DNA from 4 places in the Rhizobium sp. TRM96647 genome. Region 2 is predicted to be linked to each of the others. Evidence: riboswitches for the same ligand, from Rfam matches in the RefSeq annotation. Region 2 holds a riboswitch; each other region holds the start of a gene.
What was found. A riboswitch is a leader RNA that binds a small molecule or an ion and turns the genes downstream of it on or off. The one in region 2 is predicted to bind cobalamin.

Region 1: another riboswitch for cobalamin. It lies ahead of OCK02_RS13925 (ABC transporter substrate-binding protein); the one in region 2 lies ahead of bluB (5,6-dimethylbenzimidazole synthase).
Region 3: another riboswitch for cobalamin. It lies ahead of OCK02_RS12405 (CbtB domain-containing protein); the one in region 2 lies ahead of bluB (5,6-dimethylbenzimidazole synthase).
Region 4: another riboswitch for cobalamin. It lies ahead of nrdH (glutaredoxin-like protein NrdH); the one in region 2 lies ahead of bluB (5,6-dimethylbenzimidazole synthase).

What each region holds. Positions count from the first base shown of each region.
Region 1 covers NZ_JAOXHF010000006.1:271,179-278,332, forward strand. The annotation lists gene OCK02_RS13900 (flavohemoglobin expression-modulating QEGLA motif protein) at 1-934, opposite strand, end outside; gene OCK02_RS13905 (N-formylglutamate amidohydrolase) at 931-1,755, opposite strand; gene OCK02_RS13910 (class I SAM-dependent methyltransferase) at 1,864-2,658, opposite strand; gene OCK02_RS13915 (ABC transporter ATP-binding protein) at 2,664-3,482, opposite strand; gene OCK02_RS13920 (FecCD family ABC transporter permease) at 3,479-4,507, opposite strand; gene OCK02_RS13925 (ABC transporter substrate-binding protein) at 4,504-5,535, opposite strand; cobalamin riboswitch at 5,714-5,944, opposite strand; gene OCK02_RS13930 (transcriptional regulator NanR) at 6,325-7,029, opposite strand.
Region 2 covers NZ_JAOXHF010000007.1:15,552-22,705, forward strand. The annotation lists gene OCK02_RS14225 (TolB family protein) at 1-593, shown strand, start outside; gene OCK02_RS14230 (diguanylate cyclase domain-containing protein) at 770-2,269, shown strand; cobalamin riboswitch at 2,372-2,604, shown strand; gene bluB (5,6-dimethylbenzimidazole synthase) at 2,650-3,336, shown strand; gene OCK02_RS14240 (DUF2865 domain-containing protein) at 3,358-4,464, opposite strand; gene OCK02_RS14245 (phytanoyl-CoA dioxygenase family protein) at 4,825-5,889, shown strand; partial or broken gene OCK02_RS14250 (TerC family protein) at 6,240-7,154, shown strand, end outside.
Region 3 covers NZ_JAOXHF010000005.1:392,191-399,344, reverse strand. The annotation lists gene cobN (cobaltochelatase subunit CobN) at 1-2,470, opposite strand, end outside; gene cobW (cobalamin biosynthesis protein CobW) at 2,770-3,822, opposite strand; gene cobU (bifunctional adenosylcobinamide kinase/adenosylcobinamide-phosphate guanylyltransferase) at 3,827-4,354, opposite strand; gene OCK02_RS12410 (CbtA family protein) at 4,354-5,154, opposite strand; gene OCK02_RS12405 (CbtB domain-containing protein) at 5,167-5,343, opposite strand; cobalamin riboswitch at 5,387-5,697, opposite strand; gene OCK02_RS12400 (peptidoglycan-binding domain-containing protein) at 5,803-7,154, opposite strand, start outside.
Region 4 covers NZ_JAOXHF010000025.1:1,574-8,727, reverse strand. The annotation lists gene nrdE (class 1b ribonucleoside-diphosphate reductase subunit alpha) at 1-2,095, opposite strand, end outside; gene nrdI (class Ib ribonucleoside-diphosphate reductase assembly flavoprotein NrdI) at 2,077-2,475, opposite strand; gene nrdH (glutaredoxin-like protein NrdH) at 2,487-2,708, opposite strand; cobalamin riboswitch at 2,951-3,161, opposite strand; gene zigA (zinc metallochaperone GTPase ZigA) at 3,309-4,514, shown strand; gene OCK02_RS25240 (hypothetical protein) at 4,587-5,819, shown strand; gene OCK02_RS25235 (acyl-CoA thioesterase) at 5,869-6,693, opposite strand; partial or broken gene metE (5-methyltetrahydropteroyltriglutamate--homocysteine S-methyltransferase) at 6,690-7,154, opposite strand, start outside.

The DNA of each region.
Region 1 (7,154 bases), on a different contig from region 2:
GCCGGTCCAGCGAAATCGAATAGAGGCGGCGCTTCTCGCGCTCGACCAGAAGGGCCAGGGGCCGATAGAGAAAGCGCGGCGGGCGGTCGAAGCCATTGGCCCTGAACTCCTGCCATGCCGCAGCCGCATTGATCGGCGTGACGGCCAGTAGGAAATCGAAGCTGGAGGCGACCTCGTCCATGCCGCGGTCGGCGCGCTCCACGGCATCGATGAAGGCCTTGCGCCCGTACGCCCGATGGGTGGCGGGCTTCGGCAGCCCCTCCTCCGCCAGAAACGTCGTGAACGCCTGCAGGCCAGCGTCGAGAAAGTTGTCGACGATGCGCTGGCGCAGCTCGGGATAGACGATCTCCGAACCCGGCGAACGATGGATCGGCGCAAAGCGCAGCGTCAGGAGCGGCAGTTGCAGTCCCATCAGTTGTGCGCGGACGCAGGGATCCTCTTCCGCCTTGCGGCACTCCACCTGCGGCGTGCGGAAGCGGGCCTTGAAGGCCTCCACCGCGCCGGCAAAGGCCATCATCGCGGCAGTGGCCGACGTGCCGTCCGTCGCCGAGAGCCTGACCTCGAAGGGTTGCAGGAAGGGCGCATCCTCCGACAGCAGCCGGTCCCGTTCCAGTTCGTCGACGTCGAGCAGGACGAACGCGCCGAAGCGCCGCCTCAGCGCATCGGCAAGCGGCGGAACGATCGCCACCGCATCCTCGACACGCTCGACAAGCAGGTAGGACGCATGCGCCGCCGCGATCTCGCGGGCGACCGTGTGGGTATCGGCGGCCCCCACATGCAGGCAGAGGAAGGGCAAGGGCCGGTCGATATGCAGCCGGCCGCCGGGAAATTCCTGGCGCACGGACTTGCCGGCTTCCAGAGCCGCGAGCGCCTCTTCCAGCGCAAACTCCTGCCGTGCCGGCCGTTCCTCGGGCTCCGTCTTCGCCGCGTTCATGAAACCTCCCGCAGCGCCCTTTCCAGCGCCGGCACCGACGCATTGACCAGATCGCGCAGCGCTGCGACGGCGCGCGGGTCGGGCTGCCCGGTCCACTCGTCCATGAAGATCTTCTTGAATTCCACCGCCAGCGCGCAACCGTTCTCCGGAAAGCGCTCATGGATGAAACGCGTCTGCTCGCCGCGCCCCTCGAACGCCACGTTCTCCCGCACGTCCAGCTTCCTGCCAGGATATTCGAAACGACGCGCGGCATCGACGAAGGCGTCTACCACGGGCGCCCAGCGCTCCCGGTCCATCGAGTGGGTGCCGATGTTGATGTCCGGCGCCTTCTCCGGGTCCGTCGGATCTTCGGCAGGGCCGGCCCGGCGGTGGTTGTAGCTATGGATGTCGAGCACGACGAAACGCCCGTGCTGCTCCTCGATGTCGCGAAGATAGGCTTCGAGCATGACGTAGTAGGCATCGTGGATCGCGAGGCTTTCGGCCACCATGGCCTCCGACGGCTGCTCGCGCCAGACATCGATGCCCCATGCCTGTTCCGGCCGGAGGTAGACGGCGCCGTCGCGCGGCCGGTTCAGGTCGATCTCGAAGCGGGACTGGTGGAAGACGATCCGGTTCGGCAGGTCGGCGATCGTCTGACCCGTAAACGGATCCTCCTCGCGCAGCCGCTCGTCCTCCGAAATCCGCATCTTCCGCAGGATATCGGGCCGCACCGCGTGACCGTCGTGTATGGCGGTGCCGACGACCGGCGACGTGCCGCCCCGGTGCGTCGTCCACCGGGGGGGCGCGTTCACATGGTCGGCATGCTTTGCATCTTCCTGCATCTGGATCGTCGTTCCCTCGCAAACCTCGGAAGGAAATGCCCAGAGGCGTCTTTCGTTCCGTGCCGCGGACAGGGAACGCCGACGATGCGGTTCAGATGCCGCGCATCGTCAGGCCCGCTCGTCCGGCACTGCAGGCCGCGAGGCTGCAAGGATGAAACGCCGATAGAACAGCGTTCGCAGCCTGTTGCGAAGATCGGCCGTCCGGCGCTGGGCAGCGGCGATCGGGCGATGCGACGCCAGGCGGATATGGCCGAAGCCGGCAGCTTCCACGAGCGGCACGAGCCTTTCGGCCGTCAACCCCTCCCCAAACGGCAGGCGGTCCATGATCGACTGGTGGCGTTCGCTCATCGCCCCGTCATAATGCGGATCGTGACCGACGAAGCGCTCGAGCGCGCTCACCGCAAGCAGGGCCAGGCGCCCGATCGGCGTCGGCCTCGCCCAGTTCCCGTCGAACACGAGAAGCCTGCCGCCCGGCTTCAACACCCGGAACCAATCCGCAAGCGCCTGTTCCGGCTCCGTCAGGGTCCAGACGAGATGCCGGCAGACGATGGCGTCGTAGCGCTCGTCCGGCTCCATCGTCCGCTCCGCATCGGCAAGAATGAAGCGGACCCGTTCGTTTCCCGCATGCTTGTCCCGCGCGACCTTCAGCATCGCCTCGGAGAAATCGAGGGCGACCACCTCATGGCCGAGCGAGAGCAGGACATTGGTCACCTCCCCGGTTCCGCAGGCAAGCTCCAGAACCCGGCACGGCGCCTCCCCCAGGACACCGCGGATCGCCCCCGCCCAGGCGTCGTGTTCCGGCCCCGGCGGGATCCGGTGACCGAAGGCAAGGTCGAACGTCTCCGACCGCTTCGACCAGTATTCGCGGATGTCTTCCTTCAGATGGTGGTTGCGCGCATCCATCGGCATCAGGTTCCCGTTGTCGCAAGGGCTACGGCGGGAGCGGCACGCCGCCCCGGCGACGTTCTCCCGGGACGGAAGCGGATGTGGCAGCCGCCGTCCGGCTCGTGCTCGATTGCGACATCCACGCCGAAGACGTCGCGGATGCGCTCCACGGTCAGGACATCCCGCGGCCGCCCCAAAGCGACGAGCCTGCCGGCCTGCATCACGGCGATCCGGTCGCAGAACATGGCCGCGTGGTTGAGGTCGTGCAACGCCGCCACCACCGTCAGGTCCTGGCGTCGCACCAGGTCGAGCAGGCTGATCTGATGGCCGATATCGAGGTGGTTGGTCGGTTCGTCCAGCAGCAGGATCCGGGGCTGCTGGGCCAGCGCGCGGGCAATGTGCAGCCGCTGGCGTTCGCCCCCCGACAGCGTATGCCAGCTCCTGCCTGAAAGGTGGGCCATGTCGACATTGTCCAGCGCCGCGTCGACGATCCGGTCGTCGTCAGGCGACCAGGGCGAGAGCGGCCCGAGATAGGGCGTGCGGCCGAGTTCAACGGCCTGGCGTGCGGTGATACGCTCGCCGGTCTCCGCCTGCTGTTCGACCAGCGCCAGCCGCTGCGCCACCGTGCGCCGACCGAGCGCGCCGATCGGCACCCCGTCCAGCAGCACCTCTCCCGACCGGGGCTTGCGGATGCCGGAAAGCAGCGACATCAGGCTCGTCTTCCCCGAACCGTTCGGCCCGATGATGCCGAGAAATTCGCCGGTCTCGACCGCAAGCGAGACATCCTTGAGAATGTCGGCGCCGCCGGCCGACCATGAAACGCTTCTGGCGGTCAGCCTCATGCGCGCGCCCTCCCCTTTGCGAGGATCAGGGCGAAGGCCGGCGCACCGATCAGCGCGGTGATCACGCCGATCGGCAGGACCTGGCCGGGAATGATGGTGCGCGACAGGATGTCGGCGAGGATCATGAACACCGCCCCGGTCAGGGCCGCGGCCGGCAGCAGCACGCCATGGCGCACGCCGACCAGGAGCCGCGCCGCATGCGGAATGACGAGGCCGACGAAACCGATGGAGCCGACGATCGAGACCATCACCGCGGTCATCATCGCCGACACGCCGACGAGTGCAAGATAGGTGCGTCGCACCGAGATCCCGAGCGAGGCGGCCGATTCCGCGCCGAAGGTGAAGGCGTCGAGCGAGCGCGCATGCCACAGGCAGACGACGAGACCCACAAGTGCCGCCGGAACGGCCAGCCAGGCATCCGCCCAGCGCACGCCCGACAGATTTCCGAGCAGCCAGAACATGATGCCGCGCGCCTGCTCCGCCGTCGCCGCCTTGGTGACGATGAAGGAGGTGAGCGCGTTGAAGAGTTGCGAGCCAGCGACGCCGGCGAGGATGATCGCCGCCGTGCCGCGCCCGGCCTTCACCGCCAGGACGCTGACCAGGACGAAGGCTGTGATCGCGCCGAGGAAGGCCCCGAGCGGCAAGGTCAGCACGCCCGCGCCGATACCCAGGATGGCGACGCCGACCGCGCCCGTCGAGGCGCCCGCGGAAATTCCGAGGATATAGGGATCGGCGAGCGGGTTGCGCAGCAGCGACTGGAGGACCGCGCCGGAGAGCGCCAGCGCCGCTCCGCAGGACGCCGCCACGACGGCCCGGCTCAGCCGGTAGCTCCAGATGATGCCCTCGTCGATCGGCTCCAGCGGGTAGCCGGCATTCCACAGCCGGTTCGCCACCGTCTGGGCGACCGTGGCGAGCGGGATCGCCGTCTCGCCGATCGCAGCCCCCATCCACAGCGCCAGCAAGAGGATGACGAGCGCGGCGATGGCCGCACCCGTCCGTCCGCCCGATGTCAGCGTCCGGTTCACTTGGCGAGGCCGGCGTTGGCGATGGCGTCCGCCAGGGCTTCGATGCCCTCGATCGTCCGGATCGTCGGGTTCATCGCCTGGGCGTCCATGTCGAAGACATGGCCGTTCTTCACCGCCGGCATCAGGCTGGCGACCGGATCGGCCTTCAGGAATTCGAGCTTGGCCTCGAGGCTGTCCAGCGGATAGCGCCGCCGCTCCATGGAGCCGGCGACGATGATCGCCGGATCGGCCTTGGCAATCGTTTCCCAGCCGACCGTCGGCCACTCGTCGTCGGTCTTGATGATGTTCTCGATGCCGAGCGCCGACATGATGTAGCCGGGCGCGCCGTTCTTGCCGGCGACATAGGGATCGGCGTCGGCGGCGCTGGAGAACCAGAAGACGGCCGACAACTTGCCCTGTGCGGAGGCGACCTTGGCGCGGGCGGCCTCCTCGCGTTTCTTCAGATCAGCGACGACAGCCTCGCCCTTTTCCTGGACGTTGTAGATCTGCGCAAGCTCGCGGATCTCCTGATAGACCAGGTCCATGGTGAAGACCTGATGGCGCACGCCGTCGCTCGCGGCAGAATTGTCCTTGCCGACGCAATCGGACGGCGAGGTGTAGACCGGGATGCCGAGCTCCTCGAACTGTTCCGGCCTTCCGACCACGCCCTCCGGCCCGACCTGCCACTGGAACTGCACGGCGACGATATCCGGCTTCTTGGCCAGAACGCTCTCGAAGCTCGGCTCGTTGTCGGCGAGCCGGTCTATCCGCGCGTTCACCTCTTCATAGCCCTTCAGCACCGGCCCGACCCAGAGCGCGGTACCGACCACCTTGTCGGCAAGTCCCAGCAGATAGAGGATCTCGGTGCTGCTCTGGCCGATCGAGACCGTGCGCGACGGCGCACTTTCGAAGGTCACCGGGCGACCGCAATTCTGCAGTGTCAGCGGATAGCTGGTCTCGGCAGCACTCGCCTGGCCATGGAAGGACGATGCGGCGAGGCACAGGGCGACGAAGCCCGCGCGGAGCGGTTGTTTCAAATGAATTTTCATGGAATTCCCCGAAATAGCTGGGACGCCCGCAGGGGCGCCGTTGAAAAAACGGACAAGCCGTCAGGCCGTCCGGTCGCTCGAAGGATCGCCAGGTCTCGGGAAAGGCAGCGTGAAGACGCACAGCAAGGCGCCGATGGTCGTCATGATGGCTCCTGTTCCGGGCTTCCCCGCCCGTGACGTTGGATCGATGGCTGACGGCAGGTCTCCTGGCTCGCGGACATGCGCCGTTCATCTGCCTTCCCGCGCGTTGCGCAGTGGCATGGCGCCGAGGCGCCACGAGGATGAACGGCAATCCGCTTACAGTTGCGGGGGCAGCCACGGTTTTGGTCCCGACTTGGGTCGTCCGCACCGTGTTCCCTATTAATCCCCTCCGCTTCGTGGGCGGGGAACCGTCGTCTTCCAGATAGACGTTTGCGCACCGCGCCGTCAAGCAAGCCCGACCGGCAACTTTGCGTTCTGCACGCAATAGGCGCGGCCGGACCGGCACCCGTGCCGGCGCATCCGATGCGGGGCAGGGGTTTTCGGCACGGTCTGGAACGGTCATCGAACTTCCCTCGGGATCTGACCGGGCCTGATTAGTGTAATGGTATTACGTGAGTCAATCGAGTTGTTATTTTATAACATCACATATCAAGCGCAAATGCGGCCGCCGTCCCGCGCCGAACGCGCGGGGCCCATCACGACCCGGAGATTTCAGGAGGATCTGCGACCGTCCGCAGCGGTCCGGACGGTCGAAGCGATGAATGGGGATAAGACGCTCCGGAACGGCGCCACGGACCTGTGGCCGGGTCAGCGGTTGTAGAGCGCTCTCGATCGTTCGAGATGCTTCAGCATCGCCGCTTCCGCCCCTTCGGCATCCCTGCTCCTGAGCTGGTCCAGGATTTCCTCGTGCTCCACCAGCGTGAGCTTTTCCTTGCCGGTCCAGATCAGCATGTCCGTGTGGTATTCCTTCAGCCAGGCCAGCATGGCCTCGCTGACGGCAACATAGATCGGGTTACCCGAAATCTGGGCGATCCGGCTGTGAAACTGCATGTCGGCGGCGATGAAAGCTTCCGCGTCCCCGAGCGAGCGTCGCTGGCGCTCGATGATGGCCCCCAGATCGTCGATATCGCCGCTCCGGGCACGTTGCGCCGCCTCGCGGGCCATGCCGCGCTCGAAGAAGATGCGGGCGCTCTTGAGATGCTCGAGCGTATCGGTCGACTGCGACAGCATGATCTTCGCCGTCAGGTCGACCTGACGGAAGATCGATTGCGCGGTCAGTTGCAGCACCTTCGCCCGCTCGCCGTGGGAAATGCTGAGCAGGCCCTTGTTGGCGAGCGACTGCATCGCCTCGCGGATGGCGGGACGGCCGACGCCGAAACGCTCCATCAGCACGCGCTCCGAAGGCATCTCGTCGCCCGGCTTCAATTCTCCCGACGTGATCATCCGCTCCAGCCGGTCGAAGACCTCGTCCGACAGCTTGCGCCTGACGATCGGCTCGATGGTTTGGGGCATGGCGTCTCTCTGGCTCATTCTCCCTCCCTTAACATTTCTGCATCTTGCGACAAGCCAGGACGGCCGGAATCGGTTTTCTGAAAATTTCCGTTGCAGAAATTGGAATACTTATTATACCAGATCAT
Region 2 (7,154 bases):
GGCAGTGGCTCGCCGTCACCGACAAGACCGAGTTCGGCCGTGCGGCGATCTACATCCTGCCTGCGGACGGCGGCACGCCGCGGCTGGTGACGCCGCGGCAGTCGTCCTACTGGCACGGCTGGTCGCCGGACGGCAGCAGGGTCTGCTACTGCGGCATCCGCGACGACGTCTTCGACATCTACACGATCCCCGTCGAGGGCGGCGAGGAGATGCGGCTGACCTTCGGCGAGGGACGCAACGACGGGCCGGACTGGTCCTGCGACGGCTGGATCTACTTCAATTCGAGCCGCAGCGGGCGCATGCAGATCTGGCGGATCCGGCCGGACGGGACGGAGTTTGCCCGGATCACCGACAGCCCCTTCGGCGACTGGTTCGCCCATCCGACGCCCGACGGACGCGCCCTGCTGGTGCTGTCCTACGACGGCGATGTCTTCGATCACCCGCGCGACCATCAGGTCCGGATCCGGATGATGGATGCGGACGGGCGCAACGACCGGGTCCTGTTCGAGCTCTTTGGCGGGCAGGGGACGATGAACGTCCCCAACTGGTCGCCCGACGGATCGCAGTTCGCCTTCGTCCGCTACGCGCCGTAGGTTTCCGTCTTTGCGTGCAGCCGCCGCACGGTCTTTTCGGCCTGGAATATCCCCAGATTTGCACGGGTTAATTGTTTGGATACCAGTCCGGTTAAGTGAATATTCCTGCTTGCGCAATAACGTCCCTGCCAAGAACAACGCGGCGAACGGCCGCTAGCCTGTCAATGGGGATCGACATGGCGAATGCAGGGGCCGGCGTTCCGGCCACGCCCCGGGGGGGTGTCAGACTGGGGATCGGCATCGCATCGGCGGTGATCGTCCTCCTGTTCGCCAGCGCCAATTTCCTGGTCCTCGACTATTCCATCCGCCAGGCGAACGATTTCGTCGCCGAAACCGAAAAGACCCTGGTCAAGAGCGAGTTCCGCAACCAGATCGAACAGGTGGTGCTCTACCAGAGCGGCTTGTCGGTCTGGGACAAGAGTTTCGACGAACTGGCAAACGGGCGGCTCGGCGAGGACTTCATCCGGCGCGACCTGAGGGACTGGCTGTGGCGCGAGTCCGGCTTTTCCTGGCTCGTCTTCGCACGGCCGTCGGGAGAGACGGTCCTTGCCATGCACAACGGGATCGTCGTGCCGGGCGAGGAGGCCGACGGCGTCCGCTACTGGATGAGCGACCTCGTGAAGCGGGCCACGGAGAACTACTACGCCGCCTTGCGTCGTACCCGCGACGGCTGGATCGTGGCGAAGTCGATGTCCAACGCCAGCGCCAGCCATGGCGGCGTGCCGCAGATCAGCGCCACGGGCATGCGCGTGATCGAGCGGGTGATGAGCATCGTCGTGGTGCAGGCGGTGGTGCCGCGGCGGCTGTTCATTCCCGACGATCGCCGGAGTCCGGTCCTGATGATCACCGTGAAGCCGATCACGGCCGCCATGCTGGCGGATTCGGAGCGGCGCCTGGGGCTCACCGGCCTCGGCTTCTCGCCGATCACGACCGACGACGACAACCTGCTGACGACCGGCGTGGGCGGCGATGCCTATAACCCGATGGTGGCCTCCTGGCACCCCAACCGCCCGGGATCGTTCGTCTGGACCATGGCGGTGCCGCACATCGCCGCGCTGATTGCGATCTTCGTCGTGGTGATGGGTTTCGGCGCGCTCAAGTTCTCCTCGCTCGTGCGCGCGCTCGAGCGCAGCGAGGCGAAGAACGCCCATCTGGCCCGCCACGACGCGCTGACCGGGGTGCTCAGCCGTTCCGGGTTCGACCTCACGGTCAACGACCTTTCCGCGAAGGGGCAGAGGCCGTTCTCGATCATCGCCATCGACCTTGACCGGTTCAAGGCGGTCAACGACCGTCACGGCCACGCGGCCGGCGACGAGGTGCTGCGGGTCATGGCCGCCCGGTTCATGGCCCGGATTGGCGACCGCGGCGTCGTCGCGCGTCTCGGCGGCGACGAGTTCGCCGTCCTGCTGCCTGATATCGCCGACCGGGAGGACACCCTTCCGCTTGCGGAGAGCTTCGTGCGCGACGCGCAGGTCCCCGTACCCTTCGAGGGGCAGTTGCTCCAGCTCGGCGGCAGCGCCGGCATCGGCGCCTTTCCCGAACACGGCCGGACGCCGCATGCGATCATGCTCGCCGCCGACGCGGCCCTCTATGCGGCGAAGAACGCCGGCCGCAATCGCGCCCAGTACGGCGTGGCCCGCGCCACCGATGCGGCTTCGGACATCGAGGCCGCCTGAACGAGCGTCCCCACGAACGTCTCCTATGAACGCTCCCGCGGCACTGTCCGGCACACGCCGTCGTTCCGTCGCTCGCAGCCCTTGCGTCGCGGCCTGCGGCGTGTGCAAATGTATCTGCCAGGTGCCCCGCGAGAGAGCCGGGGAGAATCGGGAATCCGGTGGGGCTGCGGACGACGTCCGTGTCCTGAAGCCGGAACGTGCCCAACGCTGTGACGGGGACGGCAAGGCCGCGAGGGAGGGACCCTCGCCAGATCGCCACTGGTCGAAAGACCGGGAAGGCGGGCCCGGCCGGACGAACCGAAGTCAGAAGACCGGCCTGGCGCAATGGACCTGTCCGCGCGGACGGCGGAGGGGTCGCAAGCATTGTTGGGGAGTTGACGATGCGACCGTTCAAGCGGGACGAGCCAGTTCCCGTCCAGCCATTCACGCCGGCCGAACGGGCGGCCGTCTACCGCGCCATCGAGACGCGTCGCGACGTGCGCGACCAGTTTCTCGCCGATCCCCTGCCGGACGATCTGCTGGAGCGCCTGCTCGGGGCTGCCCACAACGCGCCGTCGGTCGGCTTCATGCAGCCCTGGAGTTTCATCGTCATCCGCGACCCGCAGGTGCGCGCCGGTGCGCACCTGGCGTTCCAGCGTGCCAACGAGGAGGCCGCCATGCTCTTTTCCGGCGAGCGGCAGGAACGCTACCGCACGCTGAAGCTCGAGGGGATCCTCAAGGCGCCGGTCAGTCTCTGCGTCACCTGCGATCCCGACCGGGCCGGCAGCGTCGTTCTCGGGCGCACGCACAATCCGCGCATGGACGTCTACTCGACGGTCTGCGCGGTGCAGAACCTGTGGCTTGCGGCGCGGGCGGAGGGCGTCGGCGTCGGATGGGTCAGCATCTTCCACGATGCCGATATCCGCGCGCTTCTCGGCATTCCCGAGCGGATCGAGATCGTCGCCTGGCTGTGCCTCGGCTTCGTCGACGCGCTCTACGAGGAGCCGGAACTGGCGGTGAAAGGCTGGCGGCAGCGGCTGCCGCTCGAGGATCTGGTGTTCGCCGACCGGTGGGGGCAGCGGCGCTGACACCGGCAGCGGATCGGCGGTTCAGTTCGTCCCGGCGGGATTGCGCAGGTCCAGCGCCGGCTGGTCGTCGGGCAGGAAGCTCGGCCCGACCATCCGCACCTTGTCCTTTACCGGATCGTAGGGCCGCTCGATGACCACCTTCTCGGAGGCCGTGGCGCTTGTGACGGGATGCATGCGGATCGTCGTGACCGACCCGACGTTCTTTCGGGTCGTGCCCGGCGCCGCGCCGGCGGTCGCTTCGGGCACGTTGCCGCCGCCGGCACCGGCCATCCTGCGGTGGTAGCCCGCAAGGTCGCAGCCGCAGGCCTTGTCGGCGGACCGGTCGCGGCTCTGGTAGGCATAGGCATTCGGCAGGGCGGAATAGGGCCGGCCGGTCAGCGTCGAGATCATGTCGCCGCTGCCCGGCGACTGCAGCGGCTGGTAGAAGAGTTCCGTCTCCGTCTGCGGGCACATCATCGAGCAGGTCCGCTGGTCGCGGCGGAAGTCGAGCGGGGTGGCGGCGGACGATATCGGGAAGAAGCCGCCGTCGCAGGTGCGCACGCACACCGTCCGCAAGGGACCCTCCTGCGGCGCTGCGCCCCAGTTGCCGAACGTCGTCGGCATCGCCGCATACGGATCGTCGGCCTCCGAAAGGTCGCCGCCCTCCAGGGCCAAACCGGCCTCCGTGGACGCCTCGAGCGCGACGGCCTGCCCGCAGCCGTTCTCCGACAGTTCAGCCAGAATACGGCTGCGCTCGGCCGGATCGCCGCCGACAAACGACATCTCGTTGCGCTTCTTCATCAGGACCTGGAGGTTGCGGTCCATCTGGTCGATCGTGGAGATGATCGAGGCACAGGCACCGGCGTTCTGGCCGCCGAAGACGGTGACGCTGCCGTTGCTGCAGCCGAGCCGGCGAAGGTCGCCTCTCGCCCGGCGAAGCTCCATGTTCTGCCGGGCGATCGCGCTCGAATAGCTGCGTACCTGCTCTGCGCTGTCGATCGCGCGCGGCAGGCTTGCAAGCTGTGACCGGAGATCGCCGCAGATCGCGGCCGTCGGGGACTGTTCCGCCGTCTGGGCTCGGGCCTGCGCGTGCGGCAAGGCGATCGCCAAGGCAATCGGCAGGGCCGTCGCAACAGCCCGAAACGCCACTTTCCCCCATCCCCACGGCACGTCGTCAACTCCTGTCGCGTTTCCTCTCGCGGCTCGGGTAACGCCGAATCGGTCCCTCGGTTCCGGCGGCGGACGGCAATCGGACGTTCCGCCGCAGCTCGGCGCTCCTGCCGGGCAAACCCGCTATCGATCATAGCTTCGAGGGGCGAATGAGCAATGTGCTCGTCGAAAAGTGATTAACGTCAATTATAGTTGAATTTGTCTTTCATGTTTTATGCACCGGAATTGCTATCGCCGTGCCCATGGTGTAGCAAATTGCTGGCTGCGGCGGCCCTGGGGCGGGTCATTTCGCCCGCCTTCCGGCGCCGCCATTCCGTCGAAAGCACCATAGGTTCCCGCATGCGCCTTTCCTCCGTTCTGCTCAGTCCGTTCTATGCGCTTCAGCTCGCCTCGGGGGCCAAGTCCTTCGCGGACAACCCGATCATCGGCAGCAAGACCCTGAACAGGATGGGCCTCCATGCCAAGCGGGTGTCGATCGCCATGGACATGGCCGACTGGCGGCGCAAGTCGCTGGCGCGGCTGGTGACGGCCGAACAGCGGCGCGAATACGACGAGAACGGCTTCGTGAAGATCGAGAACTTCCTGCCGCCGGAGGTGTTCGCGCAGGTGACGTCGGAGCTGGAAAACAGCGACTTCGACCGTTACGACATGCTGCAGGGAACGACGGTCACGCGGCGCGCGCTGATCGACGACAGCGACGTGGAACGCCTGCCGGGCTTCAAGGCGGCGCGCAACGACCCGCGCATGACCAATCTTCTGCGCTACGTCTCCTCCAGCGACGGCCAGCCGCTGCTGGTGGTGCAGGTGGTGATGGCGCTCGCCTCGACGCCGTCGAAGGAAGCGTCCGCCGACCCGCAGACCGCGCTCCACAGCGACACCTTCCAGCCGACCGCGAAGGCCTGGTTGTTTTTGAAGGACGTCGGCGAGGAGGATGGGCCGTTCTCCTACGTGCCCGGTTCGCACAAGATCACGCCGCAGCGGCTTCTCTGGGAGCAGCGCATCAGCGAAAGCGCCGATACGATCGAGAACAAGTATTCTGCCCGCGGCTCGCTGCGCATCATGCCGCACGAACTGACCGCGCTCGGCTACAGCCAGCCGGTGAAGATGGTGGTGAAGGCCAATACGCTGATCGTCGCCGACACCCACGGCTTCCACGCCCGCTGCCCGAGCTACAAGCAGACGACGCGCATCGAGATCTACGGTTCGCTGCGCCGCAACCCGTTCCTGCCGTTTACCGGCCTGCACGTCGCCTCGCTGCCCGTCATCAAGTCGCAGATGAACCGCCTGATCATCGGCGCCATGGGCCTGCGCGGCAAGCTCGGCCTCAAGGGCTCGCCCTGGGTCAAGGCCGGCCTCGGCAAGGCCGGCGAGTGGTCGAAGCGGCTGAAGCAGCCGGGCGGCTGACAGGCGCAGTTGCGGGGCGCGGCTGCCGGCACGGAACACGTGCACTGCGACCGGTCATCAAATTTTGTTCATCGGGAAAATTCAACGGGAGAGGGGCGTGCGCTTTTCCATACGGCGCCGTTGTGCTATCAGCGCGGCCGATAGAATTTTCTGACCGGACCGGAAGCAAACACGCCGATGCCTGACGAAGGCGACAGTACCAGCGAAAGTCGATACCGATCCGGGCTGGCATCGTTCCTGCGATGCCAGCGGAAATACAGTTCAATTCATTCTCCTAGATGCGCCGCTCGCCCTGGATCTTCCGTCCGGGGTTTTCGGCGTTTCCCCGTTATTCTCTGACAGGTCTCATCATGGAATTCCTCGCAGATCCCAACATTTGGATCGGCCTCGTTACCCTCATCGTGCTCGAGGTCGTCCTCGGCATCGACAATCTCGTCTTCATCGCGATTCTCGCCGACAAGCTGCCGCCGCATCAGCGAAACACCGCAAGGCTGGTGGGGCTTTCGCTGGCGCTCGCCATGCGCATCGTGCTGCTGTTTTCGATCTCCTGGATCGTGACGCTGACCCAGCCGCTCTTCAGTGCCGGCGGCCTGTCGTTCTCGGGGCGTGACATCATCCTGATCCTCGGCGGCGTGTTCCTGCTGGCAAAGGGCACGATGGAACTGCACGAGCGGCTGGAAGGCGCGCACAAGCCCAAAAACGGCAAGATCGCCCACGCCGTCTTCTGGCAGGTAATCGTCCAGATCGTCGTGCTGGATGCGGTCTTTTCGCTGGACAGCGTGATTACCGCCGTCGGCATGGTCAACAATCTCTGGGTCATGGTCACCGCCGTCTGCGTGGCGATGGCGGTGATGATGCTGGCCTCCAGGCCGCTGATGGCCTTCGTGTCCAAGCATCCGACGGTCGTCATCCTCTGCCTGGGCTTCCTGCTGATGATCGGTTTCAGCCTCGTGGTCGAGGGTTTCGGGTTTCATATCCCGAAGGGCTACCTTTACGCGGCGATCGGCTTCTCTGTCCTGATCGAAGCCGCCAACCAGATCGGCCGCCACAATCGCGAGAAGCGCATCACGACGGGGGACCTGCGGGAGCGCACGTCCGAAGCCGTGCTCCGGCTGCTCGGCGGCCGGGTCGGGGAGGAGACGCTCGGCGAGGCTGCCGACGTGATGGCCGAACAGTCGGCCCAGGGCGCGCTGTTCAAGCCGGAGGAGAAGGAGATGATCCGCGGCGTGCTGGACCTCAGCGACCGCCCGGTCAGCTCCATCATG
Region 3 (7,154 bases), on a different contig from region 2:
TCAGGAGCCGGCCCGATGGCGACACCCCGAAGACGTGCAGGCCGTCGCGGATCTGCATTTCCTTCAGGTCACAGAGATAGGCATCGAGCTTCTGCAGCGCCGCCTCCTCGCCGTCGGAGCGGGCGATGCCGGCATCCTGGTCGAGGCCGATGTCGCGGACGAGGTCGAGGATCTGCCGGCTCAGGAGCCGAAGCCGCCGCGGATCGCCGCCCGAGGCGTCGTAGTATTCGTCCACCAGCGCCTCGAGGTCCTTCAGCGGCCCGTAGGTCTCCGCCCGCGTCAAAGGTGGGGTCAGGTGGTCGATGATGACGGCGGCCGAGCGACGCTTGGCCTGCGTGCCCTCGCCCGGATCGTTGACGATGAAGGGATAGAGATGCGGCACCGGACCGAAGACGGCCTCCGGATAGCAGGCCTCCGACAGCGCCAGCGCCTTGCCCGGCAGCCATTCGAGGTTGCCGTGCTTGCCGACATGGACGATCGCGTGGACGCCGCAGACCTCCCGCAGATAGGCGTAGAAGGCGAAATAGCCGTGCGGCGGCACGAGGTCCGGCGAATGATAGGTTTCCTTCGGGTCGATGTTGTAGCCGCGCGCCGGCTGGATGCCGACCAGCGTCCCGCCGAAACGGCAGAGCGGCAGCGCGAAAACGTCGCCGGCCACGAAGGGATCCGCCTCCGGCGCGCCCCAGCGGGCCGTCACTTCGTCCTGAATCACCCTGGGAAGAGACGCAAAGAAACGCTTGTATTGATTCAGCGAAATCGTCTCGCGGATCTCGCGTCCGTCGTTCGCCGCATTGGTCGGCCCCGCCATCAGGTGCGCGATCAGCGCATCGCCGTCGGCAGGCAGGTCGGCGACCGCATAGCCGTCCGCCTTCATCTTTCGCAGGATCTCGAGCGTGCCCGCCGGCGTGTCCAGCCCGACGCCGTTGCCGAGCCGGCCGTCACGGTTCGGATAGTTCGCCATCACCAGCGCGACGCGGCGCTCGCCAGCCCCTGCCCGCCGCAGCCGCGCCCAGTTGGCCGCCAGCCGGGCCGAAAAGCGGATCCGGTCCTCGACCGGTTCGAGACTGACGATGTTCGTCTCGACCTCGGCGTCCCAGCGGGCGGCCGCCTTGAACGAGACGGCCCGCGCCAGTATCCGGCCGTCCACCTCCGGCAGCGACACGTTCATGCCGAGGTCGCGCGCCGTCAGGCCCTGGCCCGACGCCTGCCAGGCCTCGCGGGAGGAACCGGAAAAGATCACCTGCAACACCTGCGCGCCGGCCTCGTCCAGCACCGTCGGCCTGCGGTTGCTACCGGGTGCGGAGACGGCGAAGCTCGTCGCGTTGAGCACCGCCTCCGGCCGCGCGGCGGCAAACGCCGTCCGCACGATCTCGATCGAAGCCGGATCCTTGAGGCTGGAGACGAAGACCGGCAGCGCCCGCACGCCCTCGGCCGCCAGCGCCTCGATCAGAAGCTCCACCGGCCGCGTCTCACCGCTCTGGACATAGGCGCGGTAGAAGCAGATGGCGACGGTCGAGGGGTCGGAGGCCACGCCCGGAGCTACGCGCCCCGCCGCAGCACTCGGCTGCGCGAAATTACCCCCCTCTGCCCTGCCGGGCATCTCCCCCTCGGGAGGGGAGATCGGATGGTGCGCGCGTCCAGCCACAAACGCAGCGTCGCTTGCCGCGAACGCGGCTTCGGATAGGGGCGATGCGGGCAGCGGCTCGCCGATCTCCCCCCCTGAGGGGGAGATGTCCGGCAGGACAGAGGGGGGTGCCGGGGTCGAAACGATCGCGTCCGAATGCCCCTCATCCGCCCTTCGGGCACCTTCTCCCCGCAGGCGGGGCGAAGGGGAGCCTTGCTCTGTCTCTGCCGCTTCCGCCCCCTCTCCCCGTTCACGGGGTGAAAGGCAAACCTTGTTCCACGTCGCGAAATCGACCACGCCCCGCCCCGGCCACCAGATGCCGGCCTTTTCCAGCGGCGCCGGTGCCTCGGGCTTGTCGCCGCCGAAGACGAGCGCATCGGCATAGGCGAGGAAGCGGGCGGCGTTCTCCGCGCCCCCCTCCGTGAGATAGGCCCAAAGCTGCAGCCGGTCCTCGTCCGCGATCCGGTTGAACGGCGCCAGTCCCTCGTCCGGCCGGTCGTCGCCGGGCAGCGCCACGATGGCGACGCCGTGTGCCACCGCCGTGGCATGGAGCGCCTCCAGCACGTAGCGGAAATAGCTGGCGCCGCCGAGCGCCCGCACGACGATGAGCTTTGCATGCCGCGCCGTGCGCTCGACATAGGTATCCACCGACATCGGATGAGTGAGCGAGGCGAGACTTGCGAGCCTCAGCCGGGCCCGCGCCTGCCGGCCGCGATGGGCGGCGGCGATCGAAGCCAGTTCCGTATCGGCCGCCGACAGGAACAGGACGTCGCCCGGCGACTGGCCGAGATCGATCGCCTCCTTGCCATCGGCGATGGTACCCTTCTGGGCTAGCAGCAGATGCATGACGGCTCTCCGCTTCGGCGCGGCAGGTTACACCCACCTCTCGTCTGCAGCCCCTCTCCCCCACAGACAAGGTTATCGCGTTTGAGTTGCCGCAGGCGCAGCGAACGCCCTCTTCTCCCCATCGGGGAGAAGAGGGCTCGCAGCGCCGGATGAGGGGGTGGCGCGAGGCGCCAGGGCGTACCCCGAGCCCCCCTCATCGCCTCGCATCCGCTCGGCACTTCTCTCCGCCGGAGAGAAGAAGGAGCAGCCCGTCGCCGAGCCTGGTTCCGGCGATAGCCCTGTTCAGCAGACACGGCGGCTCAGCCCGCGGCTGCAGCGATCGCCGTACGCACGGCCTGCTCGTCCATGTCGTGCAAACCGATGACGACGAGGCGGGTGCCACGGGTCTCGCCGGGCGCCCAGGCGCGCTCGAAATACTGGTCGATCCGGCTGCCGACAGCCTGGACCAGAAGCCGCATCGGCTTGCCCGGAACGTCGGCGAAACCCTTGACGCGCAGCACGTCATGCTCGGCGATGACGCCCTTCAGCCGCTCCACGAAACCGGCCGGATCGGCGACCGGGCCGAGTTCGACGACGAAGCTGTCGAACTCGTCGTGGTCGTGTTCCTCGCCATTCTCGTGCTCCAGCTCATGATGCGACTTGCGGTTCTTGATATCGTCCTCGGTGCCGACGCCGAGGCCAAGGAGCACGGCGGCGGCGACGTCGCCGTTCCTCGCCTCGATCATCGCCGGCTTGCGGGCAGTTCGGGAGGCCACCTCGTCGCGCACCGTCTTCAACCCGGCGGCATCGATCAGGTCGGTCTTGTTCAGAACGATCAGGTCCGCCGCCGTCAACTGGTCCTCGAACAGTTCCTCCAGCGGGCTCTCGTGGTCGAGGTTCTCGTCCTCGACGCGCAGCGCATCCACCCGGTGGTGGTCGTCGGCGAAACGGCCGGCGGCGACCGCGGCGCTGTCGACGACGGTGATGACGCCGTCGACCGTCACCTGCGTCTTGATCTCCGGCCAGTTGAAGGCGGCGACGAGCGGCTGCGGCAGCGCCAGGCCCGAGGTCTCGATGACGATGTGATCGGGGCGGTTGTCGCGCTCCAGAAGCTTCGACATGGTCGGAATGAAATCGTCGGCGACGGTGCAGCAGATGCAGCCGTTGGTGAGTTCGATGATGTCGTCCTCGCTGCAGGCCTCCGCGCCGCAGCCCTTCAGCACGTCGCCGTCGACGCCGAGGTCGCCGAATTCGTTGATGATCAGCGCGATCCGCTTGCCGTTCGCGTTCTGCAGCAGGTTGCGGATCATCGTCGTCTTGCCCGCGCCGAGAAAGCCGGTGATGACGGTGGCGGGGATCTTTTGCTGGAGCATGGGCTCAACCCTTCATTTTCAGCGGCAGGCCTGCCGCGACAAGATAGACTTCGGAGGCAAGCTGCGCCACCTGCTGGTGCAGCCTGCCGGCGTGGTCGCGGAATTCGCGCGCCATCTGGTTGTCCGGAACGATCCCCAGCCCGACCTCGTTGGAGACGAACACGAGGCGGCCGGGTGCGGTGACGATGGAGGCCGCGAGATCGTCGAAGGCGGCCGCCATGTCGTGCTTTTCGAGCATCAGGTTCGTCACCCACAGCGTCAGGCAATCGATGAGCAGCACCCGGTCCTCGCGCGCCGTGTCTTTGATGCGCTCCGGCAGCGCCAGCGGCTCCTCGTGCGTCACCCAGCCATGGCTGCCGCGTTGGGCCTTGTGCTGGTCGATGCGCGCGCGCATCTCCTCGTCCCAGGCGCGGCCGGTGGCGATATAGTGCCTGGACAGGCCGCTCTCGGCGGCCAGCCTCTCGGCGAATGCGGATTTTCCGGAACGCGCACCGCCCAGAACCAGGACGGCTCCGGGCGATGTCGTTTTCATCAGGCTGCCTTTGCTGCGACCTTTTCGGAAACGCCGATCTTCTCGTTGGCGAAGCCGAGCGAAAGCCCGAGCACGACCCAGAAGAACAGCGTGGTGGCGAGCGCCGCCACGGCGAACTCCGCCCCGAGCACGGCCGGCACGTTGCTGGCGATGTCGGCAGGCTGCGGCGCGCCGTAGACCTGCGGGGCCCCGATCAGGACGATGCCCGCGACCTTCGCCGCAATCCCATCCTTCAGGATCAGCAGGTAGAGCCCCACGGCCGAAAGCACGACTGTCGCCACCCACCAGACCTGCCTGTCGCTTAGGTCGGCGGCCGGGAAGCCCGGAAGCTCCGGTGGCAGGCCGATGGCCGGCAGGAGATGCACGGCAAGCCAGCCGGCAGCGCCCCACAGCACCCCGTTGGCGACCGTGATCGCATTGCCGGTCACAAGGCTCACGCCCGCCAGCAGCAGCGCGAAACCCGCGCCGGTGACGAGGTTTGCGAGCAGCGTGCCGGAGAAGCGGCTCATGCCGAACATGATGCCGCCGTCCTCGTGCTCGCCCTCATGGGCATGGGCCACCGAGATGGGCGAGAAATAGGCGGCCACCTCCGACATCGTAGCGCCGATGCCGAGCGCGGAATGCTCGTGCGACGCGTCCGGCTGGACCTCGGCGCCGGGGGCGGCAGGCTCTTCGTCGCCGCCCTCGAATTCCTCGGCATGCAGGATCAGCGGAATGACGCGCGCCTCCTGGGCGACCGTCATCAGGGCGCCGGAGAACAGCCCGGCCACCAGGGCGGCCAGGAGATATTTGACGATCATGACATCTGCTCCTTAGTGGCAGGGAAAGCCATAGGAGTGGCGGGTGTCGTGCGCGGTGTCGTGCAGGACGGACGAATTGGCGAGGCCTGCGCCGAACACCAGGAATCCGCCGAGCAGAAGCGCTACGAGACCGGCATAGAGACGATCGTTGAGAGAAAGGGAAACAGAAGAAACGTTAGACGCAGCCATGACAACCTCCGTGCTGGCAACGGGGAAAATCCCCAGGTCGGGCACGATGCCCTCATTGGCCGGCAGGTCTCCTGGCTCGCGGCGTCGGGCGCGAATTGCGCCTGCGGCCCACCCTCGCCTTCCCGGGTGATGCGCGACATGAAAGGCGGACGATTCGTAGACATAGAGGCGTCCAGACCCCGGTTCATCATGCCGCCACCCAGTGGCTTTGCCGGTTGATCAAACCGGCTGGATTGGCCTCGCCACTCTACAGTCGCGGGGTCGGCCGTGATTGGAGCGCCCTGATTGGGTCCACCCCGTCACGTTCCCATTTAAGCGTCCGTCCATCACTGGACCGACGCACCTTCCAATAGTGGCGATGATTATGCCTGCAGGCACCGGAAGTCAATTGGCAGGAAACGGCGTCCGCCGCGCCGAATGCGTCGTCGCGGCGGCTGTTCGTTCAGTTCCGCTGGCCGCTCAGTAGCCCGGCCCGCTGATCGTCAGGTCGCTGCCGGGGCCGTAGCCGCCCCCGACCGGCCCCTCGTAGACGCCGCCGACCGGACCTTCGCGGTAGTAGCCGTCGACCGGGCCTTCGTAGACACCGTAGCCGTCATTGTAGTAGCGGTCGCGGCGGGCGCGCTGGCGATCGACGTATTCGCGGCTGCGGGCCTCGGCGAAGCGCGCCGACTGGCGCAATTCGCGATACTGCTTGCGCGTCAGGTAGCCGTCGCCGGCATAGCCGGCCGAGCGCTGCCAGGAGGCGATCGCCGCCCGCGTGCGCGGACCGTATACGCCGTCCGCCCCGCCGGTGCCGTAGCCGAGCGCGTTCAGCCAGCGCTGCGACTGGGCACGTGCGGCCGGATCGAGATAGGCCTCGCGCACGTCCGAAGGCGTCTGGAAGACCTTCGGCTGCTGCGAAGGCGCAGGCTGCGTCTGGCGAACGAGCGGCTCCGTCCCGGCGCCGAGCGGCGCAGCCGTTGCGGCGGGAGCGTTGATGGCCGGCTCCCGCGCGGCGACGTCGCCTGCGGGCTCTTCGCCGCCTGTGGCCTTGCCGCCCTTTTCCAGCGCGGCAAGGCGCTGGCGCGCCTCATCGGCAAAGCGGCCCTGCGGGAATTCGCGCAGGTAGTTCTCGAAAGCCTGCGGCCGGCCGTTCAGCACCGCGCGGCTCCAGCTGTTGTCCTCGCGACGGGCCAGCCGCTCGGCCTCCCCGTCCCCGGCTTCGTCCCCATCCATGCCCCCGCCGGCCGGTGCGGCTGCGACCGCATCCGCGGCGCCGTCCGTTGCCGGGCCGCCGTCGGGATCGGCCGCAGGGCTCGCGATCGCATTCTCGCCGTCGGTCGGCAGCGCCTCGGTGTCGAGCGCGTCGGCAACGCTGCCCTCGGCGACCGGCGGCGCGGCGGACGGCTGGGCCGCCTGCTGTTCGGCTCGCGCGCGCTCGGCCTCAGTCGCCGCCGTGGCTTTCTCGGCGGCGGCATCCGCCCTCGCCTGCGCTTCCCTAGCCTGTGTTTCCCTGGCCTGTGCTTCCGCAGTCGCCCGGGCTTCCTCCTCGGCCTTCGCCTTCTCGGCTTCCGCAGCGGCGATTGCGCGCTCGCGTTCAGCCTCCGCAGCCACCTGCTCCGCCTCGGCCCTGGCCTGCGCGGCAGCGGCCGCATCGGCGCGCGCCTTCGCTTCGGCCGCAGCCCTCGCTTCCTCTTCCGCCTTCAGCCGGGCCTGCTCGGCCTTGGCCTGCTGCTCCGCCTTGAGCCTTTCAGCCTCGGCCGCCTCCTCGGCGCGCTTGCGCTCGGCCTCGGCCCGCTGCCGTTCCGCTTCGGCCTTCGCCGCGGCAACCC
Region 4 (7,154 bases), on a different contig from region 2:
GGCGGATGTAGTAGATGGTCTTGATACCCTTCTTCCAGGCGTGGATCTGGGCACGGTTGATGTCGCGGGTCGTGGCCGTGTCGCGGAAGAACAGCGTCAGTGACAGGCCCTGGTCGACATGCTGGGTGGCGGCCGCGTAGGTGTCGATGATCTTTTCCGGGCCGATCTCGTAGGCGTCCTGATAGTAGTCGAGATTGTCGTTGGTCATGAAGGCGGCCGGGTAGTAGACGCGGCCAATCTTGCCCTCTTTCCTGATCTCGATCTTCGAGACGATCGGATGGATCGAGGAGGTCGAGTGGTTGATGTAGGAGATCGAGCCGGTCGGCGGCACGGCCTGCAAGTTCTGGTTATAGAGCCCGCCCTCCATCACCGCCTGCTTGAGGCCCCGCCAGTCCTCCTGCGTCGGGATAGGGATGCCGGCGGTCTCGAACAGTTCGGCAACCCGCTCCGTCGCCGGCAGCCATTCGGCTTGCGTGTACTTGTCGAAGTACTCGCCGGAGGCATATTTCGAGGTCTCGAAGCCCTTGAAGCTCTGGCCGCGTTCGACCGCCAATCGGTTGGAGGCGCGGATCGCGTGATAGGTCACGGCGTAGAAATAGATGTTGGTGAAATCGACCCCTTCGTCCGAGCCGTAGAAGATGCGTTCGCGGGCGAGATAGCCGTGCAGGTTCATCTGGCCGAGGCCGATGGCGTGGCTTTCGTCGTTGCCCTTGGCGACCGAGGGCACCGAGGAAATGTGGCTCATGTCGGAGACCGCAGACAGCGCCCGGATTGCCGTCTCGATCGTCTTGCCGAAATCGGTTGAATCCATCGCGGCCGCGATGTTCAGCGAACCAAGGTTGCAGGAGATGTCCTTGCCGAGATGGCTGTAGGACAGGTCGTCATTGAACGCGCTCGCTTCACTCACCTGCAGGATTTCCGAGCAGAGGTTGCTCATGGTGACGCGGCCGGCGATCGGGTTGGCGCGGTTCACCGTGTCCTCGAACATGATGTAGGGGTAACCGCTTTCGAACTGGATTTCGGCGATCACCTGGAAGAAGTCGCGTGCCTTGATCTTCTTCTTGCGGACGCGGCTGTCGGCTACCATCTCGCGGTACTTCTCCGTGACCGAGATTTCGGTGAACGGCACGCCGTAGACCCGTTCGACGTCGTAGGGCGAGAACAGGTACATGTCCTCGTTGTTTCGCGCGAGCTCGAAGGTGATGTCTGGAATGACGACGCCGAGCGACAGCGTCTTGATCCTGATCTTCTCGTCGGCGTTCTCGCGCTTGGTGTCGAGGAAGCGCATGATGTCGGGATGGTGGGCGTTGAGATAGACCGCTCCCGCGCCCTGCCGCGCACCGAGCTGGTTGGCATAGGAGAACGAATCCTCCAGCAGTTTCATGACAGGGATGATGCCCGATGACTGGTTTTCTATGTGCTTGATCGGCGCACCGGCCTCGCGAATGTTGGTGAGCGACAGCGCCACGCCGCCGCCGCGCTTGGAGAGCTGCAGCGCCGAATTGATAGAGCGGCCGATGCTTTCCATGTTGTCCTCGACCCTGAGCAGGAAGCACGAGACGAGTTCGCCGCGCTGCTTCTTTCCGGCATTGAGGAAGGTCGGCGTCGCCGGCTGGAAGCGGCCGGTAATGATCTCGTCGACGAGGTCGCGGGCGAGTTGCTCGTCGCCGCGCGCCAGCGCCAGCGCCACCATGCAGACGCGGTCCTCGTAGCGCTCCAGATATCGCTTCCCGTCGAAGGTCTTGAGCGTATAGGACGTGTAGTACTTGAACGCGCCGAGGAAGGTCGGAAAGCGGAATTTCCGCGCATAGGCCTCGTCGAACAGGTCGCGGACGAAATTGAACGCGTACTGGTCCAGAACCTCTTGTTCGTAATAGCCTTCGGCGACGAGATAATCGAGCTTCTCGCGCAGGTTATGGAAGAACACGGTGTTCTGGTTGACGTGCTGGAGGAAGTACTGCCGCGCCGCCATGTGGTCCTTGTCGAGCTGGATGTTTCCCTGCTCGTCGTAGAGGTTCAGCATTGCGTTCAGCGCGTGGTAGTCGAACGCGGGTTCCGCGGCCTTTGCGGGGCGTTCTAGCGTGAGCTTGTCCAAAATCGTTCCAATCCGTGCCTGACGTTGATGACGTCAGGCACGGTGCCCAGGAGTTCGAACCGGTAGAGGTAGGGAACCTGGCACTTGGCGGAGATGACGTCGCCGGCGATCCCGAAGGTCGCACCGAAATTGCTGTTGCCCGCGGCAATCACGCCGCGGATGAGGGAGCGGTTGCCCGCATCGTTGAGAAAGCGCATCACCTGCTTGGGAACGGCCCCCTTGCCGCCGTCGCCGCAATAGGTCGGGACGACGAGCACATAGGGGCGGTCGATGTGGAGTTCGGCGTTCGCAACAGGAATGCGGACCGCCGGCACTCCGAGCCGGGCGACGAACCTGTGGGTGTTCTCGGACCGGCTGGAGAAATAGACGAGTTCGCCCACCGTTTGGGGCCTCACGCCAGCGCGCTGATCATGTCCGGGCGAAAACCGGCCCAATGCTGCTCACCGGCGATGACGACGGGGACCTGGCGGTACCCAAGCCCCTGCACCAAGGCAAATGCAGCGGCGTCCTCGGAAACGTCGATGATCTGGTAGTCGATGCCCTGGCGATCGAGCGCACGGGTCGTCGCAGTGCACTGGACGCAGGCGGGCTTGCTGTAGACGGTGATGGTCATGGATATCCTCGTGAGATGATTGGCATGCGGGATCGTTCGGCCACCTGGAGGCGGCCGTCGTGAACGTGGAAAAATGGGACGCAGTTAGCCCCGGTGGCGGGACCGGAAACCGCTACTCACGCTGACGCAGACGGAAAAAACTAGACATGGACTTCACCCCGAAGTGGCTCAGACGGGGCTTCGGGGAAGCGATGCGCGCACTTCGTGCCGCGCCGGATCGCTTTCCTGCCGGGCACCCCGCCGGTGGACGTTTCGTTCGAGGCAGGTCTCCTGGCTCACGGGTCGTCGTGCTCGTTCGGCCTTCCCGGATTCTCATCCAGTGGCCAAATCGAACGGCACTCTCCGTTCACAGTTGCGGGGGCAGCTCCGGCTTGGCGATCATCATGTCCGCCGACCGGATTCCCATCTTAGCTCCCGACTCGCGTCGGAAGAACCTCGAACACAAGATATAGTAGAGATGGATGGATTCGCGTCAACAGCTATCGATCCTTGTCCGCAGTTTTCCGACCAGCGAAATTTTCCGGCGCCATCGCCTTGACCGCCTCCGGCTTTTCCGCGCTTTTGTAACTGTATAACGTTACCAATCGAGCGAACACCTTTATGATCGACAAACTGCCCGTCACCGTTCTCTCCGGGTTTCTCGGAGCCGGGAAGACAACGCTGCTCAACCACATCCTCTCGAATCGCCAGGGACTGCGCGTCGCGCTGATCGTCAACGACATGAGCGAGGTGAACATCGACGCCGCTCTTTTGCGCGATGGCGGTGCGAACCTGTCGCGGACGGAGGAGCAACTGGTGGAAATGACCAATGGCTGCATCTGCTGCACGCTGCGCGACGATCTCCTGAAGGAGGTGCGTGCGCTCGCGGAGCAGGGCCGGTTCGACTACCTGCTGATCGAATCGACAGGGATCGCCGAGCCGCTGCCTGTCGCGACGACCTTCGACTTCCGCGATGAGAACGGCATGAGCCTGTCGGATGTGGCCCTGCTCGACACGATGGTGACGGTGGTCGATGCCGCCAACCTTCTGGCCGACTACGGTTCCGCAGACCTCCTCGCCGACCGCGGCGACACGGCAGGCGACGGCGACAACAGGACAGTTGTCGATCTCCTCGTCGAGCAGATCGAATTCGCCGATGTCGTGGTGCTCAACAAGATCGGCACCGCGACGCCCGAGCAGCGCGATGCGGCCCGCAAGATCATCGTCTCCCTCAACCCCGACGCAAAACTGATCGAAACCGATTTCGGCCAGGTCGACCTGAAGGAGGTTCTCGGCACCGGTCGCTTTGATCTCGCCAAGGCCGAGCAGCATCCGCTCTGGTTCAAGGAACTGCATGGCCTCAAGGACCACGTTCCCGAAACCGAGGAATACGGTATCCGCTCCTTCGTCTACCGCGCCCGCCGTCCCTTCGAGCCCGCGCGTTTCCAGCGCTTCATCGATCGGTCATGGCCAGGGGTCGTGCGGGCAAAAGGCTTCTTCTGGCTGGCGACGCGGCCGCACCATGTCGGCGAGATCAGCCAGGCCGGCGCGCTTGTGCGCACGGGCAGGATGGGCGTCTGGTGGTCCGCTGTGCCAAAGGCGCAGTGGCCGCGCGATCCCGGATTCCTTGAAATGATGGAGCCCTATCTCGACCCGACCTGGGGCGATCGGCGACAGGAGATCGTCTTCATCGGCGCGGATCCGATGGACGAGGCAGAAATCCGCGCCGAACTGGACGACTGTCTGGTCGGGGCGACGGAGTTCAATCCTGGCCTTTGGCGAGATCTTCCCGATCCCTTCGCAAGCTGGGAACGCCGGGCCTCGTAAGCGGCGGCGCTTGCTGCGCCTTCCAAACTCCAGACCTCATCAAAATACGCATTTCATAAACAGGAGATACCCATGTTTCGCTCCCGCACGCCGGCGCTTCTGGCTGCCACCGTTCTCTCCACCTTCGCCTCGATTCCCGCTCTCCATGCCGAGGAAGAGCAGAACGAGGCCTGGAGACTGTTTATTGCCGACCATACGCTGCCCGTCGTCCGTGCCGTCGATGTCGAGACGGGCAAGGAAATCGGCCGCTTCGATATCACCGGCCATGCCGCGTTGTCGCTCAGCGGTACCGGCAAGACGGTCTTCGCGATCCAGGGCGACAGCAACGTCGTTCATGCCATCGATACCGGCGTGTCGCTCTCCGACCACGGCGAGCACCGCGACATCGAACTGACCGATCCCAAGCTGCTGGCCCCGGTCATCGCGGGCCAGAAGTCCGGCCATCTCGTGCCGCATGGCGACGAGATCGCCGTTTTCTACGACCGCGGCGGCAAGTTTGACGTGCTGAAAGAGAGCGTCCTTCGCGACGGCCCTGCCGAGCCCAGGTCGCTCGACACGACCGCGCCACACCACGGCGTTGCGGTGCCGCTGGGTCAGCATTTCCTCGTCTCCGTGCCGAACATGGAGGCGCCGGTAAAGGAGGGGGAACTGCCGCCGCGGCTCGGACTGCGTGTGCTTGACCAGGAGGGCAAGCAGGTGGGAGACGTTGCCACCTGCACGGGACTGCATGGAGAGGCCACCTCGGCACGGCTGGTGGCTTTCGGTTGCGCCGAAGGCGTGCTCGTGGCCCGTCCCGGCGGCATCGACGGACCGAAGGTCGAGATGCTGGCCTATCCGGCGTCACTGCCGGAGGGCAAGGTGTCGACCCTGCTCGGCGGTACCGCCATGCAGTTCTTCCTCGGCAACTACGGCGAGGACAAGGTGGTCCTCATCGACCCCGACAGCACGGACGAACCCTACCGGCTCGTCGATCTGCCGACGCGACGGGTGGATTTCGAGCTCGATCCCGCCCAACCGCGCAACGCCTATATCCTGTCCGAGGACGGCAAGCTGCATCTGCTGGACGTGATCAACGGCGAGATCGCCAAGAGCGAGACCGTGACCGAGCCCTATAGCAAGGACGGCCACTGGCGCGATCCGCGGCCGCGGCTGGCGGTCGCCGGCGACCACATCGCCATCACCGATCCGCGCCATAGCTTGGTTCGAATTGTCGATCCGCAGACGCTGAAGGAGACCCGTACGATTGCCGTCGAGGGGCAGCCGTTTGCTATCGTCGCGGCCGGCGGCTCGGGGGCGACGCATTAGTTCCGAATGACTTGTCTCACGACTGTGGGTGCCGGCAATCCGCCGGCATCTAATCCTGCCCGTCTGACGCGGCCCGTCCGTCGTCGACGGCGACAGGGCGGCTGTTTCCGTCAATGGCCACCATCACGAACACGCCCCGCGCCGTCAGGTGGCGGTCGCCGCTCATCAGTTCTTCCGACCAGAGCTGGACGTCGATCCGCATCGACGTACGACCGACCTCGCCAACCCGCGCGACAACTTCGACAATCGATCCCACCGCGATGGGACGGTGGAAGTCCATTCGCTCGGAGGCGGCAAGGACGGATTGGCTTCTGGCGCGTCTCGCAGATATCACAAATGCCGCCTTGGTCATGAAGGCCAGCGCGTCGCCGCCAAACATCTTTCCGGAACTGCTCGCCTGGTTGGCAAAGACGATGTCCGTCATTCGAACCTCATCGGCCGGATAGGGCTGATGAGACGTCGGAAGCGGTTCGAGGCTCCAGTCGGGCGCGGCTCGCTCGACCCCAACGGCGACCATGTGAAAGACCCCGCGCGTGCAGAGCTCGCGCGCGGTTCCGTCGATCGTCGCGGCGATCATCTCCACTTCCACGGTCAGGGATCGTTTCCCGGCCCAGACGGGCGTCGCAATGAATTCGACGATTTCGCCGACGTGGGCCGGCTTCTTGAATTCCACGCGCTCGCAAGACCCCGTCACGAACGGCACGCGGCCATGGCGTGTCGCCGCAATGAAGGCGGCCCTGTCCATGAAGGCAAGCCCGGCACCTCCGAACAGGGTGCCATGGTGGTTCGTGTCGCCGGGGAAGACGATGTCGATGAGGGTGATGGGGGCCGGCCCTCCGGCCGGCTCCCCTTGGAAAGCGAATTCGAGCCTCATGCCTGCACCGAGCGCGGCTTGGTGCCCAGTATCTCCAGCCGCAGCTTCCGCGCCGCCTCGACCATGTTGATCAGCGCAGGCTTGACGTCCTCCCATTTGCGGGTCTTCAGGCCGCAGTCGGGGTTCACCCAGAGCTGGTCATCGAGCAGGCGGTCTCGCGCGAGATCGAGCAGGGTCTTCATTTCGTCGACGTCCGGAATCCGCGGCGAGTGAATGTCGTAGACGCCGGGGCCGATCTCGTTGGGATAGCGCTGCACGGCGAACGCCTGCAGGAGTTCCATCTTCGAACGAGACATCTCGATCGAGATGACGTCGGCGTCCATGGCGGCGATCGCCGGCATGATGTCGTTGAACTCCGAATAGCACATGTGGGTGTGAATCTGGGTCTCGTCCGAAACCCCGCTGGTGCAAATTCGAAACGCTTCGACCGCCCAGTCGAGATAGCGTTGCCAGTCCGGCCG